Regions from separate parts of the Nonomuraea sp. NPDC059007 genome, predicted to be linked through region 2. Evidence: riboswitches for the same ligand, from Rfam matches in the RefSeq annotation. Region 2 holds a riboswitch; each other region holds the start of a gene.

Region 1 (4,033 bases), on a different contig from region 2:
GGGCGGTGCACTGGCGGCGCACCGGGACCCGGCTGCTGCTGATCGTCTTCGCCGTGCCGGCCGGGTTGCTCCTGCTCGGCGGTACCACCGTCCTGTCGTGGTTCAGCGACAACCCCGAGGTCGTCGCGCTGGCCTGGCAGGTGGTGCCGCTGGCCATGCTGAGCCTGGCGCCCATGGTGCCCGCGATGGCCTCCGGCAGCTTCCTGCGCGCCCAGGGCGACACCCGCTCGGTGATGCTGGCGAACGTCGCCTGCGACTACCTGCTGCTCATCCCGCTCTCCTGGCTGCTCGGCCTGACCCTCGGCCTCGGGCTGCCCGGGATCTACCTGGCGTGGAACGCCTTCGCGATCCTCCTGGCCGTGCTTGTGGGGTTGCGTGCCCGGCGCGGCTTGGTGATGTCAACAACCAACGAACGGGGAGAATGATGTCATTAGCACATCGGACCGCTGTGGTCGTCGCGGCCACGGCCCTCATGGCCGCGTTCGCGAGCCCGGTCGCTCAGGCCGAGACACCTGACACGCTCGTCCTCAAGCTCACGCCCACACCCGTCGCGCACCTGCGGCAGGAGCTGGGATCGTTGAGCACGACGGCGCTGGAGATTCTCGGTGGTGATCGAGGCGAGTTCCGCGGCGGCTATCTGGCCCCCGAGGGCAGCGTGGCAGCCGCACTGACCACGTTCGAAGACACGTGGAACCTCAGCGAGCGCAAGCCGCTGTACATCGACGCGCTCCGCGTGCCCGCTCAGGCCGCCGCCCAGGTCAAGAACGTCCTGAAGGGCTACGTGACCGCGGAGACGGCCGTCCCGTCCACCACACCCGTCACCGTGATCGACGACAGGGTGAGCGCGGTCCGCCCCCAGCCCGTCTCCGCGGCGGTCGCCGCCGAACTCGACGTGCCCGACCGGGGCATGACCCTCGCGCTGAACCAGCAGGGCCACCGCGGCATCCGCCACTCCTTCTTCGGCCTGAGCAACAGCAACGGCGCCTACGGCTCCGGCTACAGTTTCTACGCCTACGAGCACGACACCAAGGTGTTGTCCGTCAACGGCGGCTGCAACGACAACGACTTCTGGATCCTGCGCAACGGTGGGCTGGGGTGGTCCAGCAACCTGCCCGGCGCCTACTTCGACACCAACGCCAGCGACCCCTGCAACACCCAGGACATGACCGTCGGCTCCTGGAACGCCCACCAGCTCAACGGCGGGACGACCTACACCGTCGACACCTGGGGCGGCCACGGCGGCGCCGTACTGTCGCACATGAACCTCACCGCACAGGCGTTGCGTATCAAGAGAGAGAGCCCCAACTGCAGCGGCGACACCCCCAAGCCCTGGTGTGTCGGCGTCGACTTTCCCACTCCGATCGGCCGGAGCGTCCGGCTGATCTCGCTGAACCCGGTCATGATCCCCGCCTGCTACTCCTGGCGTGCCGGTGGGGGCGGCGAGCGCTGCTGAGTCACACCCTGTCGTACTCATGAAAGGAATCCGTGAAAAGGATCACCGTGTGCCGGGACTGCTGCTGCGGCAGCGTCCGGAAGGTGCCCGCCCTCGACCATGACGAGCAGATCCGCCGGCTGGCGGAGGTCTCCGACGTCCGCGTCACCGACTGCCTCGACGTGTGCGACCAGGCCAACGTCGTCATCGTGCAGCCGACGCCGGAGGGGCGGGCCGCCGGCGGTCGTCCGGTGTGGCTTGCGCTGGTCAACGACGAGGGCGCCACCACGGACGTCGCCGACTGGATCAGCGCCGGCGGCCCAGGACTGGTCCCGCTGCCGCCCATCCTCGAACTGCACCGCTTCACACCGCCTCGACGTCTTCGCCCACGGGCATCGGACCGGACCGAGCTCATTGCGTTTCTTGGAGAGTCCTAGTCGTGCACGAGGAATCGTGGGCTGGTCAAGGCCGGTTCCCCTCGACACGGCTTCGCCCGGATAAGTCCTGAAGACGTGTGCGACGATATCGGCGTAGGCGACGGCGGAACGAGGAAGCCGGTGTGAATCCGGCGCGGTCCCGCCACTGTGATCGGCGAGCGTGCCCCGACAATGCCACTGCCTCTCGTGGGTGGGAAGGCCGGGGTAGGCGCTGACCCGAGAGCCAGGAGACTCACGCGGTCGCCTCCTCGAGAAATTGGGGCGGATCTCCCCAAGAGAGGATGGACCGTGAGCACGACCGTCTCCCTCCTGGAGCGCCGCCCCCTCGCACGCCGTGATCGCTGTCGAGGAATGGCGGTCGCGGCCTTCCCCTCCAGGAGAATCCGTTGGGTTTCTTTCGCCCTGTCGGCGGAGCACTGCTCGCCCTCGCGCTCGTCACCGGCTGCGCGGGTACGGCCCAGCCCGTCAGGCCATCGGCCGCCGCCGACGGCCGCTGCGTCACCGCCTATGACCCGGCCAAGGACTACTTCCCGGCCAAGCAGACGCTGAAGCACGCCGGCAACTTCACCCTCACCTACGCCAGGCACTACCAGACGATCACCGTCAAGCAGCCCACACCCGGTGCCAAGCCGGAGACGTACGTGCTGCTGCGCTGCGGCACGCCCGACCCGAAGGTGGCCGGGGCCACCGTGGTCGAGACCCCCATCGAGTCGCTGTATTCGGCCTCCACCACACACCTGCCCTTCGTCACGGAACTCGGCGTGCTCGACCGGCTCAAAGGCGTGGCCTCCGCCGGGTTCATCACCTCGGCACAGGTGCTGGCGAAGGTGAAGGAGGGCGCCATCACCGAGTACGCCAAGGGTCAGGAGGTCGACACCGAGAAGGTCATCGCCGCCAAGCCGGGCGTGCTGATGACCGGCGGCACCGAGGACAAGGCCTACGGCCCATTGCGCCAGGCAGGTGTCAAGATCGTCGCCAACGCCGAGTGGCTGGAGAGCTCCCCGCTGGGCCGCGCCGAATGGATCAAGCTGATGGCCGCGCTGACCGGCACCGAGCAGCAGGCGACCCAGGTGTTCGACAAGATCGAGAGCGACTACCGGGCGCTGACGGGCAAGGTCAAGGCGGTCACGCCGGTGACGGTGCTGCCCGGCCAGATGTACGAGGGTCAGTGGTCGATCGCCAACGGCGGCAGCTACGTCGCCCAGCTGATCAAGGACGCGGGTGGCAGCTACGCCTGGGCCGACACCCCCGGCCCCGGCAGCAGCACGCTGGACCTGGAGGCGGTGCTGGCCAAGGCCAAGGACGCCAAGGTCTGGCTCGCGACCGCCGCTGAGTGGAAGGGCCTATCGGACGTGGAGAAGGCCGACCCGCGCTACGCCAAGTTCGCCGCCTTCACCTCGGGCGAGATCTGGTCGTCGAACAAGGCGCTCGGACCCGGCGGCGGCAACGACTTCTACGAACGCGGCGTCGCCCGCCCCGACCTGATCCTCGCTGACCTGGTCGCCATCCTCCACCCCGACCTCGCCCCCGGCCACGAGTTCGCCTTCTACCAGAAGATGACCAAGTGACGGCTCTCGCGGTCGTCCCAGTGGCCTACCGCCGCCGGGCGCTTGCTCTGCTCGCGATGACGGCGGCGGTCCCGTCCGCGTTCGCGCTGGCGGTCACGCTGGGCTCCACACCCGTCCCGCTGGGCGAGGCGCTGGCCGCACTGATCCGCTCTCCCGCCGCCCACCCCGCCGTTCAGGAGATCATGTGGACGGTACGGCTGCCGCGCGCCATCACGGCGGCGCTGGCCGGAGCGGCCCTGGCGGCGGCGGGCGTGCAGATGCAGACGCTGTTCCGCAACCCACTGGCCGAGCCGTACATCCTCGGCGTCAGCTCGGGCGCCAGCCTGGGTGTCGCCCTGGTCACGACCGGGATGGGCGGTGCGGCCGGGGCGTTCACCGCAGGGCTGGCCGGGCTGGGCAAGGCGAGCGTCGTGGTCGCCGCCTCCGCCGGTGCCGCGGCCGTGCTCGCGCTGGTGCTCGCGCTGTCCCGGCGAGTGCACTCGGTGGTGACCCTGCTCGTCATCGGCGTCATGGTGGGGTCCGCTTCGGTGTCGGTCATCACCTTGCTCCTGGTCTACACCGATCCGCAGCGGGCGCAGCAGTTCATCAGCTGGGGC
Region 2 (4,033 bases):
TCGCGTGCGCGCCGAGCGCGTCCTCTGCCAGCTGGCCGTAGTCGCGGACGGTCATCGAGTAGCCCTCGGAGCGTTTGTCGTAGACCAGCACGGCCAGGCCCTGGCGGGCGAAGGCCTCGGCCTCGGTCATCAGCTTCGTGCGCGGGGTCCCGCCGCCGGATCCGTGCACGAGCACCAGGCCGGGCAGCGGCCCGCGCGCGCCGGAGGGGACCAGCACGCTGCCGTGCATCGGGAGGCCGCCGCTGCCGCGGAAGGCGACCTCGGTGACGGTCAGCCCGTCGGCGGCGAGCGCGGGAACGGCCGGGACGAACGCGCAGACGAGCGCGAACACCATGATCACTAACCTCTTCATGCTGCCGACGCTACTCTGCAGAGAGGTCTCGGCAAAGACATGTCTGCAGAAATCATCCGGCAGGACTAAGCTCTCTCCTCATGAGGGATGAGGATGGGGCGCCGCTGTATCTCGACGATCACGAGCGTCTGAAGGCCCTGGCCCATCCGATGCGCCGGCGCATGCTGACGCACCTCAACGTGCACGGCCCCGCCACCTCCACCACGCTGGGCGAGCTGCTCGGCGCCAAGACCGGCACGACCAGCTACCACCTGCGCCAGCTGGAGAAGTACGGCTTCATCGAGGAGATCCCCGAGCGCTCGGCCGGCCGCGAGCGCTGGTGGCGCAAGGCCGACATGCCACGCGACATCCGCACGCCGAACTTCCGCGACGTGGCGCCGGAGAGCCGCGCGGTGCTGGAGGAGTTCTACCGCATCGGCATGGCCGAGGACCGTGCGCTGCTGGACCGCTTCGGGGCCGCCTACCGGCGCGACCCCGACTGGGCCAAGGCCTCGCGGGGGTTCGGCCGGATGACCAAGCAGGATCTCGACGCCTTCTTCGAGGAGTACATCGCGCTGCTGGCCAAGTACGGCCACCGGGCCGACGACGCGCCCCCGGACGCCCGCCCGCTCTACATCAGGATGTTCGCGCTGCCGGCCGATGATACGTGAAGAGTGCCCCCCGATGTGTAACACCGTGTGATCTGCCAATAACCTCATGTAATGGGAGGTCTCGCGGGGTTCGGGGAGGGGCATCATGCGGCGTCGGCAGTTCTTCGCACTCGGGCTCGGCCTGGCCGCCTGTGCCTCCGGATGCGCCACCGCGGGTGGCGGCGCGCACGGCCTCGGCCCCGTCGGCGTCGTCCCCGGCGGTGAGCGATGGGCCCCGGTCGCGCAGGCTCTCTACCGCACCCTGCGCAGGACCGGCTACCCCGCCACCGGCACGGGCGGCACGACCACGGTCACCGTCACCGGCCTGCCCGCGCTGGCCGCCGCCGAGCTGAACGACCAGCGCCCCATGCACGTCACCACCACGCCGCTGGCCAGGCTCACCGGCAACGTCGAGGTGCTGGTGGTGCCGGCCAACTCGCGGCTCAAGGACTTCGACGCCTTCGCCGCCCACCTGCTGGCCCAGCCGGAGCGCACCTACCTGGCCGGCGGGCCCCTGGGCGAGCCCGATCACCTGCTGTTCGGCCTGGTCGCGCAGGGGCTCGGCGTGGACGTCAGGAAGATCGACTACACCGGCTACCCGGGCGCCCAGGAGGTGGCGGCGGCCATGCAGGGCGGCAAGGTCGCGGCGGCCACCGGGCGGCTGCGCGACTGGCGGGCCCGGCTCGACTCCGGCCGGATCAGGCCGCTGGCCGTCTCCTCGGCCGCCCGGGTCCCCGGCGTCGATGCCCCGACGCTCCTGGAGTGCGGGGTGCGGGTCGACTTCGCCGACTGGTGCGCGGTGGTCGGGCCCGCCGCGATGGACGGCGAACGGCGGGGCGCCGCGGTGCGCATGATGGAGGACGCGACCCGGTCGGCGCCGTGGCACGAGGCCTGCCGTAACGGGGGCTGGGAGGCCATCCCGCTCAGCGGCGACGACTTCGCCACGTGGCTGGCCACCGAGTCCGCCCGTACCCGCAGAGTACTCCGTGAACTCGGCATGCTCGACACGCCGAGCACAACATACCGGGGATAGTTGCGGGATCGGCCACTAGATGTAGGATCCTGCACTGTCGCTGGTTCGCCTCCCCGGAGGCGGAGCAAAAGGGAACCTGGTGCGATTCCAGGGCTGCCCCGCAGCGGTAAGCGGGAACGACCGCCGTCATGAGCACTGGACCCAGGTCCGGGAAGCGACGGCCAGTAGGACTCACGCGTTGAGACGCCCGCGAGCCCGAAGACCTGCCAGCGGTTGTCTTGTCCATTGGGCCTCGAGGGAGGGCCCGGGGGCTGCGCGGCCGGGGGATCTCCGTGCTTGCCGCGTGCGCTCTCGCGTGCCTTCGCAGGGGGAAAGCTCGCTCGCGAGGAGTGTTGCACGTGACGCAGATCGTTGAGATGGATCGGCGGCTGGCCATCGAGGAGGCGGCGGCGCGCGTGATCGCCGACCCGGCCAACTCCCGGGTCGCCGCGCGGCTGCTGGCCGAAGAGATCGCCGACGAGGCGGCCGGCCACGGTGTCCGCTCGTTCTCGGACTCCATCGCCGCCACGCACGCGGCCGGGCTGATCCAGGACGCGCTCGCCGACTTCGTCCGGCGAAATCGTGAACAGCTGGACGCGCTCATCGACGCCGACGCCGACGAGCGGTTCGAGTACTTCGGCCTGCGCACGGTCTACGACCGCTACCTGCTGCGCCACCCCGAGAGCCGCAAGGTGCTGGAGCGCCCGCAGCACTTCATGCTCCGCGTCGCCTGCGGCCTGTCCCAGACGGTCGGCGAGGCCGCCGAGCTGTACGCGTTGATGTCCACGTTGTCCTATCTGCCCTCTTCTCCCACGTTGTTCAACTCCGGCGCCCGCCGGCCGCAGCTGTCGTCGTGCTTCCTGCTGGACTCGCCCCGGGACGAGCTGGAGTCCATCTACGACCGGTACGGGCAGGTCGCCCGCCTGTCCAAGTACGCCGGTGGCATCGGCATCTCCTGGACCCGGGTCCGCTCGCGCGGATCGCTCATCAAGGGCACGAACGGGCACTCCAACGGCATCGTGCCGTGGCTGCGCACGCTGGACTCCTCCGTCGCCGCCGTCAACCAGGGCGGCCGGCGCAAGGGCGCGGCCTGCGTCTACCTGGAGACCTGGCACGCCGACATCGAGGAGTTCCTGGAGCTGCGGGAGAACACCGGTGAGGACGCCCGCCGTACCCACAACCTGAACCTCGCCAACTGGGTGCCGGACGAGTTCATGCGCCGCGTGGAGTCCGACGGCATGTGGTCGCTGTTCGACCCCAAGACGGTCCCGCACCTCACCGACCTGTACGGCGACGCCTTCGACACCGCCTACCGCGCCGCCGAGGAGCAGGGCCTGTACACGCGGCAGATGCCGGCCCGCACCCTGTACGGCCGGATGATGCGCACGCTCGCCCAGACCGGCAACGGCTGGATGACCTTCAAGGACGCCGCCAACCGCGTCTCCAACCAGACGGCCAGGCCGGAGAACGTCATCCACCTGTCCAACCTGTGCACCGAGATCCTGGAGGTGACCAGCGACGGCGAGACCGCGGTCTGCAACCTCGGCTCGGTCAACCTGGCCGCCCACGTCACCGGCACCGGCCTGGACTGGGAACGGCTGGCCGGCACCGTCCGCACCGCGGTGCGCTTCCTCGACCGCACCATCGACCTGGGCTTCTACCCGACGCCCGAGGCCGAGAAGGCGAACAAGCGGTGGCGGCCGATCGGGCTCGGCGTCATGGGCCTGGCCGACGTGTTCTTCGCGCTGCGGCTGCCGTTCGACTCGCCCGAGGCGCTGGCGCTGTCCACCAGGATCGCCGAGGAGATCGCCCTCGCCGCCTACGCCACCTCCTCCGACCTGGCCGTCGAGCGGGGCAGGCACCCGTCCTACGACGACACCCGCGCCGCCCAGGGCGTGCTGCACCCCGACCACTACGGCGTCGGCGCCTCCGAGCGCTGGGACGCGCTGCGCGCCAGGATCGCCGAGACCGGGCTGCGCAACTCGCTCATGATCGCCATCGCGCCGACGGCGACGATCGCCTCCATCGCCGGGTGCTACG
Region 3 (4,033 bases), on a different contig from region 2:
ATGAGCGGCAGGTCGCCGATCGCGGCGTCGGTGCCGCAGGAGGCCGACATCCCGGCCGACTTGCCGGGCAGCCACTCCAGGTTGCCGTGCTTGCCCACGTGCACCATCGCGTGCGCGCCGAAGTCCGCCGAGAGCCAGCGGTAGGCGGCCAGGTAGTGGTGGCTGGGCGGCAGGTCGGGGTCGTGGTAGATGGCGATCGGGTTCTCGCCGAAGCCGCGCGGCGGCTGGACCATGACCACCACGTTGCCCGCGCGCAGGGCCGCCAGCACGATGTCGCCCTCGTGGACGAACAGCTCGCCGGGCGGCGTACCCCAGTGCCGCTCCATGCCGGCGCGCAGGTCCGCGGGCAGCGTGCGGTACCAGCGCTCGTAGTCGGCGGCGGGGATGCGCACCGGGTTCCCCGCCAGGTGCTCCTCGGTCAGCCAGTCCTGGTCTTGACCGCCGGCGGCGATCAGCGCGTGGATGAGCGCGTCGCCGTCCTGCTCGGCGACCCCGGGGAAGCCTTCGCCGAGGTCGTAGCCGGCCTCGGCCAGCCTGGCCAGCAGCCGGACCGTGCTCGCGGGGGTGTCCAGGCCGACCGCGTTGCCGACCCGGGAGTGCTTGGTCGGGTACGCCGACAGCATGACCACGAGCCGCCGCTCGGCCGGCGGCGTGTGCCTGAGCAGGCCGTGGCGCACCGCGATCCCGGCCACGCGGCGGGCCCGCTCCGGGTCGGCCGTGTAGACGGTCAGGCCGTCCTCGTCGATCTCCTTGAACGAGAACGGCACCGTGATGATCCGGCCGTCGAACTCGGGGATGGCCACCTGCGAGGCGGCGTCGAGCGGGGACAGGCCGTCGTCGTTGTCCTCCCACTCCTTCTTGCCGCTGGTCAGGCAGAGTCCTTGTAGGATCGGGACGTCCAGGGTGGCCAGCGCGCCGACGTCCCACGCCTCGTCGTCGCCGCCCGCGCCCGCGGTGGCCGGACGGGAGCCGCCCGCCGCCAGGACGGTCACGACCAGGGCGTCGGCGGTGCGCAGGACATCCAGAAGCGCGGGCTCCGCTGTTCTGAGCGAGGAGCAGTACACCGGCAGCGGCCGGCCGCCGGTCTCCTCGATCGCCTGGCACAGGGACTCCACGAACGCGGTGTTGCCGGCCACGTGGTGGGCCCGGTAGTACAGGACGCCGATCACGGGGCCCTCGGTGGCCTTGGAGTCGCGCTCCAGCGGGCCCCAGGAGGGCATGGGGGCCGGCGGGGCGAAGCCGTACCCGGTCAGGAGGACCGTGTCGGACAGGAAGCCGTGCAGCTCGGCGAGGTTGGCGGGGCCGCCGTGCGCGAGGTAGGCGTGCGCTTCGGCGACGACGCCCGCGCTCACCGTGGACAGCTCCATCAGCTCGGCGTCGGGGGCCTGCTCGCCGCCGAGCACGACGACCGGGCGTGGACCGGCGAGCAGCGCGTCGAGGCCTTCCTCCCACGCGCGGCGGCCGCCGAGCAGCCGGACCACGATCAGGTCGACGCCGTCCACGAGCGCGGGCAGGTCGTCGGTGAGCAACCTGGCGGGGTTGCCCAGGCGGTAGTCCGCGCCGCTGGCGCGCGCGCTCAGCAGGTCGGTGTCGGATGTAGAGAGCAGCAGAACGCCAGGCACGCCGCAGTCCTCCCTCGGGGTCCTCGCCCCGTTCGCAGGTGTCGCGACGGCAGGAGTCTCCTGGCTCCCGGATCGATGCTCACCCCGGCCTTCCCGCCCATCGCTGGACAGTGGCCTGTGGTGGGGTTCGCTTCCCGGTCACAGTGGCGGGACCGCGCCGGTTTCTCACCGGCTTCCTCCCATTGCCGTCGCCTAAGGGTGAGCCTACTGGCGTTACCATCCTCATCGTGTCCATAGCCGACTTTTCCGGACGTCTCCGCCCAGATGCCTGTCCGGGAGCGCTACAGACGCACGCCGCCGCGGACGGCCCGCTGGCCAGGATCCGCCTGCCCGGCGGTGCCATCACCCCAGCTCAGCTCCGTGAACTGGCCGCCTTCTGCACGAGCGGGATCGAGCTGACCTCGCGCGCCAACGTCCAGGTGCGCGCAGTGGAATCTCCGGCGATCTTCGCCGATCGGATGGCCGCGGTGGGCCTGCTGCCCTCGCCGACGCACGAGCGGGTGCGCAACATCGTCGCCTCGCCGCTCGGCGGGCGGCTGACCGGCTTCGCCACCCACCCCCTCGTCGAGGCCCTGGACCGCGCCCTGTGCGCCGACCCCGCCCTGGCCGAGCTGCCGGGCCGCTTCCTGTTCGCCCTGGACGACGGCGGCGGTGACGTCACCTCGCTGGGCGCCGACGTCACCCTGGTCGAGGACGGCATCCTGCTGGCCGGTACGCCCTTCGCGATCCCCGGCGCCGGGGTGGACACCCTCCTGGCCGCCGCGCGAGCCTTCCTGGCCGAGCGCGCGGACAGCGGCGCCTGGCGCATCGCCGAACTCCCCGACGGGCCCGCCCGCATCGCCACCCACCTCACCGCCACCCACCTCACCGCAGCGCGCCTCACCGCCACGCGCCTCACCGCCACGCGCGTCCAGGCCGGCACCGCCGCGAGCGCGTCCCCGGTGCGGGCGCGCGGGGCCGGGGTGATCGCGCTGCCGGACGGCCGGGTGGCGGTCGAGGCCGTGGTCCCGCTCGGGCGGCTCACCGCGGCCCAGGCGCGCCTGCTCGCCACCCTCGATGTCCCGGTACGGCTCACGCCGTGGCGTACCGTCGTGCTCCTCGACCTCGCCGAAGCGCCCGACCTGACCGGATCCGGCCTGGTCACCGACCCGGACTCGCCCTGGACAGGGGTGAGCGCGTGCACCGGCAGCCCCGGCTGCGCCAAGTCCCTGGCCGACGTCCAGCACGACGCCGCCCAGTGGGTGGCCGCCCGTGAGCGCCGCCCGGAACTGCCCGTCCACTGGGCGGGCTGCGAGCGCCGCTGCGGCCTGCCCAAGGGCCGGGTCATCGAGATGGTCGCGACCGGCGACGGATACCAAGAAAGGCAGAAGTGAGCGACTACATACGCGACGGCGCCGAGATCTACCGGCGGTCGTTCGCCACCATCCGCGCCGAGACGGACCTGTCCGGGCTCCCGGCCGACGTGGCCCAGGTGGCGGTGCGGATGATCCACTCGTGCGGGATGACCGACCTGGTCGGCGACCTCGGCTGGTCGCCGAACGTGGTCGGGGACGCGCGTACGGCGCTCGGGGCCGGGGCGCCGATCCTGTGCGACGCCATGATGGTGGCCTCCGGCGTGACCAGGAGCAGGCTGCCCGCCGGCAACGAGGTGATCTGCACCCTCGGCGCGCCCGGCGTGGCCGAGCTGGCCGAGAAGCTGGGCACCACGCGCAGCGCGGCGGCGCTGGAGTACTGGCTCGACCGGCTGGACGGTGCCGTCGTGGCGATCGGCAACGCGCCCACGGCACTGTTCCGGCTGCTGGAGATCGTCGCGGAGGGCGGGCCGAGACCGGCGGCGGTGCTGGGGATTCCCGTGGGGTTCATCGGCGCGGCCGAGTCCAAGCAGGCGCTGGCCGAGAGCGGGCTCGAGCACCTCGTGGTGCGCGGCAGGCGCGGCGGCAGCGCGATGACGGCGGCGGCGGTCAACGCCATCGCGAGCGAGGTGGAGTGATGGAACACAACGAGCGCGCGGCGGGCAGGGATCTGGCCGGGGACGGCGAGCGGGTGGCGGGTGCCGGGCGGCTTTTCGGGGTGGGGCTCGGACCCGGGGATCCGGAGCTGATCACGGTGAAGGCGGCCAGGCTGATCGGCGAGGCCGACGTCATCGCCTACCACGCCGCCCGGCACGGACGCAGCATCGCCCGCTCGATCGCCCTGCCGTACCTGCGGGAAGGGCAGATCGAAGAGCTGCTGCTCTACCCGCTGACCACGGAGACCACCGACCATCCGGGCGGCTACCAGGGCGCGCTGGACGACTTCTACGTCGAGTGCGCCGCCAGGCTCGCCGCACATCTCGACGCGGGGCGTACGGTCGTGGTGCTGAGCGAGGGCGACCCGCTCTTCTACGGCTCCTACATGCACATGCACAAGCG
Region 4 (4,033 bases), on a different contig from region 2:
AACTGCATCGCCTGGCCGAGCAACATCCCACCACCGAGCAGCTCGCCCCCTACCTGGCCGACCCCGACCCCAAGGTGCGCAGGGCCGCGATCGCCACCCTCACCGAGACCGTCCCCGACGGCGCCGGCCCCGCCCTGGTCGCCGCCCTCGCCGACGAGCACGGCACGGTGCGCCGGGCCGCCGCCACCGGCCTGCGCGAGCTCGCCGAGGTGCTCCGCCCGCCTCTCGCCCTGGACGCGGCGCTGGCCGGCGGCGACGCGCTCGTCCGCGCCACCGCCCTGGACCTGCTGCGCGCGCTGCGCCTGGGCGGCAGAGACGTCTTCGCCGCCGCGACCGCCGACGCCGACCACCGGGTGCGCATCGAGGCCATCCGCGGCCTGGTCTCGCTGGACGAGCCCGACATGGTGGCAGCCGCCGCCGGTGACCCGTCGCGGGAGGTACGGGTCTGGGTGGCCAAGGGGCTCGGCATCATCGGCAAGCCCGCGCCCGTGCTGGAGACGCTGGCCGCCGACGCCGACCCGCTGGTCAGGGCCGCCGCCCTGGAGTCGTCGGCCGGTGCGGGCGGGCCGCTGGTGGCGGCGGCCGTACAGGCGATGGACGACCCGCGGTGGCAGGTGCGGGTGGGCGCGGCCCGCGCGCTCGCCGCCGCCGACCGCGCCAGCGCGCTGCCGCCGCTCGTGGCGGCGCTGTCGGACGAGAACCTCGACGTGCGCAAGGCGGCCGTGCTGGCGCTGACCCGCTGGGCCGGCACGGCGGCAGCGGGCGCGGCGCTGGAGGCGGCGCTGGGCGATCCGGACGCCGACGTGCGCGCTTACGCGCGACGGGCGCTGGCCGGGTAGCGCCGCCACGCCGCCTCTCCATCCCTCAGGCCGGTCAGCCGGTCGATTCCGGCTCGGCCGACGGCGAGACCACGCTGCCGTCGTCCGCGTTGACCTTGACCTTCGCCTTGGTGCCGTCGGCGGCGGTCACGTCGGCCTCCCAGACCACCGTGCCGTTGTCCCTGTCCAGGGACAGCTCGGTGATCTTGCCGTCCGGGTACTCGCCGGCGACCTTCTCCGCGGCGTCGGAGTAGCTGGTCTTGGCCGCCTCGGCACGCGCCTTGTGCTTGGCCTTCTCCGCGTCGTCGTCGGCCTCCGCGGACGGCGTGCCGACGACCTTCCAGGTCATCGCGTCGACCCGGACCTTGCTCTCGGCGCCGTCCGCGCCGATGACGGTGACCTTCCACACGCCGTTGTCGGAGTCCAGGCCGGTGACCGTACCTTCGACGGAGGCCAGCGCGGCCTCGCCCGCCTTCTTGATGTCGTCGGCACCGGTACCGGCGCCCGGCGAGCCCATGTCGCTGGGATCGGCCGGCGGTGTGGCAGGACTCTGGACGGCGAGGCCGGCGGTGTTCTGGGCGCCCCCGGAACCGCAGGCCGCGATCGTGAACAGCGCGGCGGCGGCCGCGGCCGCGCGAATAGCGTACTTCTTAGAATTTTCCCCCATGACGTGCACGCTGCCCCGAATATCTCCTAGGCATTCCCGCAGGTCAGTAGATCATGAAGACGTACGGCCGGGCGGGCAGCGCTCCGGATATGCCACGATAGATCCCGAAATAGGCGACGGCGGATCGAGGAAGCCGGTGTGAACCCGGCGCGGTCCCGCCACTGTGATCGGCGAGCGAGCCCCGACGAAGCCACTGCCCCCGCGGGCGGGAAGGCCGGGGTGAGCGTTGACCCGAGAGCCAGGAGACTCACGCGGTCGCCACCTCACGACCTTGGGGCGGATCTCCCCATGAGAGGAACGGTGGACGGCATGTCCTTCCCCGCGAGCCCGCGCGCGCTCGTACCCCTGCTCGTCGCCTCGGCCCTGCTGGCCGGCTGTGCGAGCACCCCCGCACCCGCCGCCGAGCAGGCGGCCGGAGCCCCCGCCGGATTCCCCGTCACCGTCGTGAGCTGCGGCGTCAGCACCACCTACGAACGGCCGCCCCGCCGGGCCGTCGCGCTCAACCAGCACGCCACCGAGATCATGCTCGCGCTCGGGCTGGAGAAGTCGATGGCGGGCACCGCTTACCTCGATGACGCGATCTTGCCCGAGTACAAGGCCGCATATGACCGGATCAAGGTACTGGCCAAGGAGTACCCCTCCTTCGAGGCGCTGCTCTCGGCCGAGCCGGACTTCGTCTACGGCGGTTTCGAGAGCGCCTTCGACGCCAAGGAGGGCCGCGGCCGGGACGTGCTGGCCAAGTCCGGCATCGACACCCACGTCAACTCCGAGGAGTGCCCGAACGGCCCGGTCACCGCGGCCCAGGCCGAGGAGGAGATCCGTACCATCGGCCGCGTCTTCGGCGTCGGCGAGCGCGCGGAGCGGCAGGTCACCGCCATGCGCACCGTCCTGGACGGCGTCAAGAAGAAGCTCGGCGACGTCGAGCCGGCCAAGGTGTTCGTCTACGACTCCGGCGACAAGACCGCCTTCACCGCGGGCGGCGCCGGGATCGGCAACGAGATGATCAAGCTGGCCGGCGGCGCCAACCTCTTCGCCGACCTGCCCAAGGCCTGGGGAAACGTCTCCTTCGAGCAGGTCGCCGAACGCGCGCCCGAGATCATCGTCATCTACGACTACGGCCAGACCACGGTCGAGGCCAAGAAGAAGTTCCTGCTGGCCAGCCCGGCGCTCAAGGACGTGCCCGCGATCAAGAAGCAACGATTCGCCGTGCTGCCCCTGTCGTCGGCGGTCCTCGGGGTGCGGGTGCCGGCCGGGGTGGAGGCGCTCGCCCGGCAGATCCATCCGGACCGGTTCAAGTGACGCAGGCGGTACGGCGTGCGCCGTACCCGCTGATCCTCGCGGTGCTCGCCGCGCTACTGCTGCTGGCCGCGACGGCGGGCGTCGCGGCCGGGTCGGTCGGGCTGCCGTTCGGGGAGGTCTGGTCGATCCTGCTGCACCGGCTCCGGCTGCCGCTGGGCGAGCCCACCTGGCCGGCCGTGCGCGAGACGATCGTCATGAACGTACGGCTGCCGCGCGTGCTGCTCTGCGCGGTCGTCGGCGCCGGGCTGTCGGTCTGCGGCATGGCCCTGCAGGCGCTGGTGCGCAACCCGCTGGCCGACCCGATGCTGCTCGGCGTCTCCTCCGGCGGCACCGTCGGCGCGGTCTCCGTGATGGTGCTCAACCTGTCGGTGTTCGGCGCGCTGACACTGCCCCTGGCCGCCTTCGCCGGCGCCCTCCTCGCGCTCTTCCTCGTGTACGGCCTGGCCAGGGCGGGCGGCCGGATGACCACGATCCGGCTGGTGCTGGCCGGAGTCGCCACGGCCGAGGTGCTGTCGGCCGTGGCCAGCTTCCTCATCGTCACCTCCAACGACCCGCACAAGGCCGACTCGGCGCTGCGCTGGATGCTGGGCGGCCTGGCCGGCACCACCTGGGACCTGCTCTGGGTCCCGGCGGCCGCGGTGCTGCTCGGCACCGCCGTGCTGCTGGGCGTCAGCCGTCCGCTCAACCTGCTGCTGGCGGGGGAGGAGGCCGCCGCCGCGCTCGGGCTGGACGTGCACCGCTTCCGCGGCGCGATGTTCGTGCTCGTGGCGCTGATGATCGGCGCGATCGTCGCGGTCAGCGGGGCGATCGGGTTCGTCGGGCTGATGATGCCGCACGTGGTGAGGCTGCTGGTCGGCGCCGACCACCGGCGGGCGCTGCCGGCCGCCGCGCTGATGGGCGCCGCCTTCCTGATCGCCGCCGACCTCGCCGCCCGCAGTCTCATCGCCCCCGAGGAGATCCCGATCGGCATCCTGACCGCGGTGACGGGCGGGCCGTTCTTCCTGTGGCTCATGCGGAGAAAGGCGGCCCGATGACCCCCGGTGAGCTGCGCGCCGAAGGCGTGAGCGTCGTGGTGAACGGGCGGGCCCTGGTCAGCGAGGTCACCCTGGCCGCCGCGCCGGGGGAGCTCGTCGCGCTCGTGGGCCCGAACGGGGCGGGTAAGTCCACCCTCCTGCGGACCTTCTACCGCGCCATGCGGCCCACCTCCGGGCGGGTACTCCTGGACGGGCACGACATCTGGCGCATGCCG

The links. A riboswitch is a leader RNA that binds a small molecule or an ion and turns the genes downstream of it on or off. The one in region 2 is predicted to bind cobalamin.
Region 1: another riboswitch for cobalamin. It lies ahead of ACFWY5_RS41115 (ABC transporter substrate-binding protein); the one in region 2 lies ahead of ACFWY5_RS18460 (ribonucleoside-diphosphate reductase subunit alpha).
Region 3: another riboswitch for cobalamin. It lies ahead of cobN (cobaltochelatase subunit CobN); the one in region 2 lies ahead of ACFWY5_RS18460 (ribonucleoside-diphosphate reductase subunit alpha).
Region 4: another riboswitch for cobalamin. It lies ahead of ACFWY5_RS49580 (ABC transporter substrate-binding protein); the one in region 2 lies ahead of ACFWY5_RS18460 (ribonucleoside-diphosphate reductase subunit alpha).

Annotation. Positions count from the first base shown of each region.
Region 1 covers NZ_JBHYJD010000036.1:47,883-51,915, forward strand. Annotated here, with positions in the region: gene ACFWY5_RS41100 (MATE family efflux transporter) at 1-425, shown strand, start outside; gene ACFWY5_RS41105 (hypothetical protein) at 425-1,453, shown strand; gene ACFWY5_RS41110 ((2Fe-2S) ferredoxin domain-containing protein) at 1,486-1,869, shown strand; cobalamin riboswitch at 1,928-2,124, shown strand; gene ACFWY5_RS41115 (ABC transporter substrate-binding protein) at 2,256-3,437, shown strand; gene ACFWY5_RS41120 (FecCD family ABC transporter permease) at 3,434-4,033, shown strand, end outside.
Region 2 covers NZ_JBHYJD010000010.1:54,323-58,355, reverse strand. Annotated here, with positions in the region: gene ACFWY5_RS18475 (alpha/beta hydrolase family protein) at 1-352, opposite strand, end outside; gene ACFWY5_RS18470 (ArsR/SmtB family transcription factor) at 433-1,002, shown strand; gene ACFWY5_RS18465 (Bug family tripartite tricarboxylate transporter substrate binding protein) at 1,088-2,014, shown strand; cobalamin riboswitch at 2,039-2,240, shown strand; gene ACFWY5_RS18460 (ribonucleoside-diphosphate reductase subunit alpha) at 2,353-4,033, shown strand, end outside.
Region 3 covers NZ_JBHYJD010000024.1:65,747-69,779, reverse strand. Annotated here, with positions in the region: gene cobN (cobaltochelatase subunit CobN) at 1-1,622, opposite strand, end outside; cobalamin riboswitch at 1,653-1,858, opposite strand; gene ACFWY5_RS33610 (precorrin-3B synthase) at 1,850-2,995, shown strand; gene ACFWY5_RS33605 (precorrin-8X methylmutase) at 2,992-3,612, shown strand; gene ACFWY5_RS33600 (precorrin-2 C(20)-methyltransferase) at 3,612-4,033, shown strand, end outside.
Region 4 covers NZ_JBHYJD010000057.1:7,737-11,769, reverse strand. Annotated here, with positions in the region: gene ACFWY5_RS49590 (fumarate reductase/succinate dehydrogenase flavoprotein subunit) at 1-839, shown strand, start outside; gene ACFWY5_RS49585 (PepSY domain-containing protein) at 874-1,485, opposite strand; cobalamin riboswitch at 1,612-1,734, shown strand; gene ACFWY5_RS49580 (ABC transporter substrate-binding protein) at 1,774-2,784, shown strand; gene ACFWY5_RS49575 (FecCD family ABC transporter permease) at 2,781-3,818, shown strand; gene ACFWY5_RS49570 (ABC transporter ATP-binding protein) at 3,815-4,033, shown strand, end outside.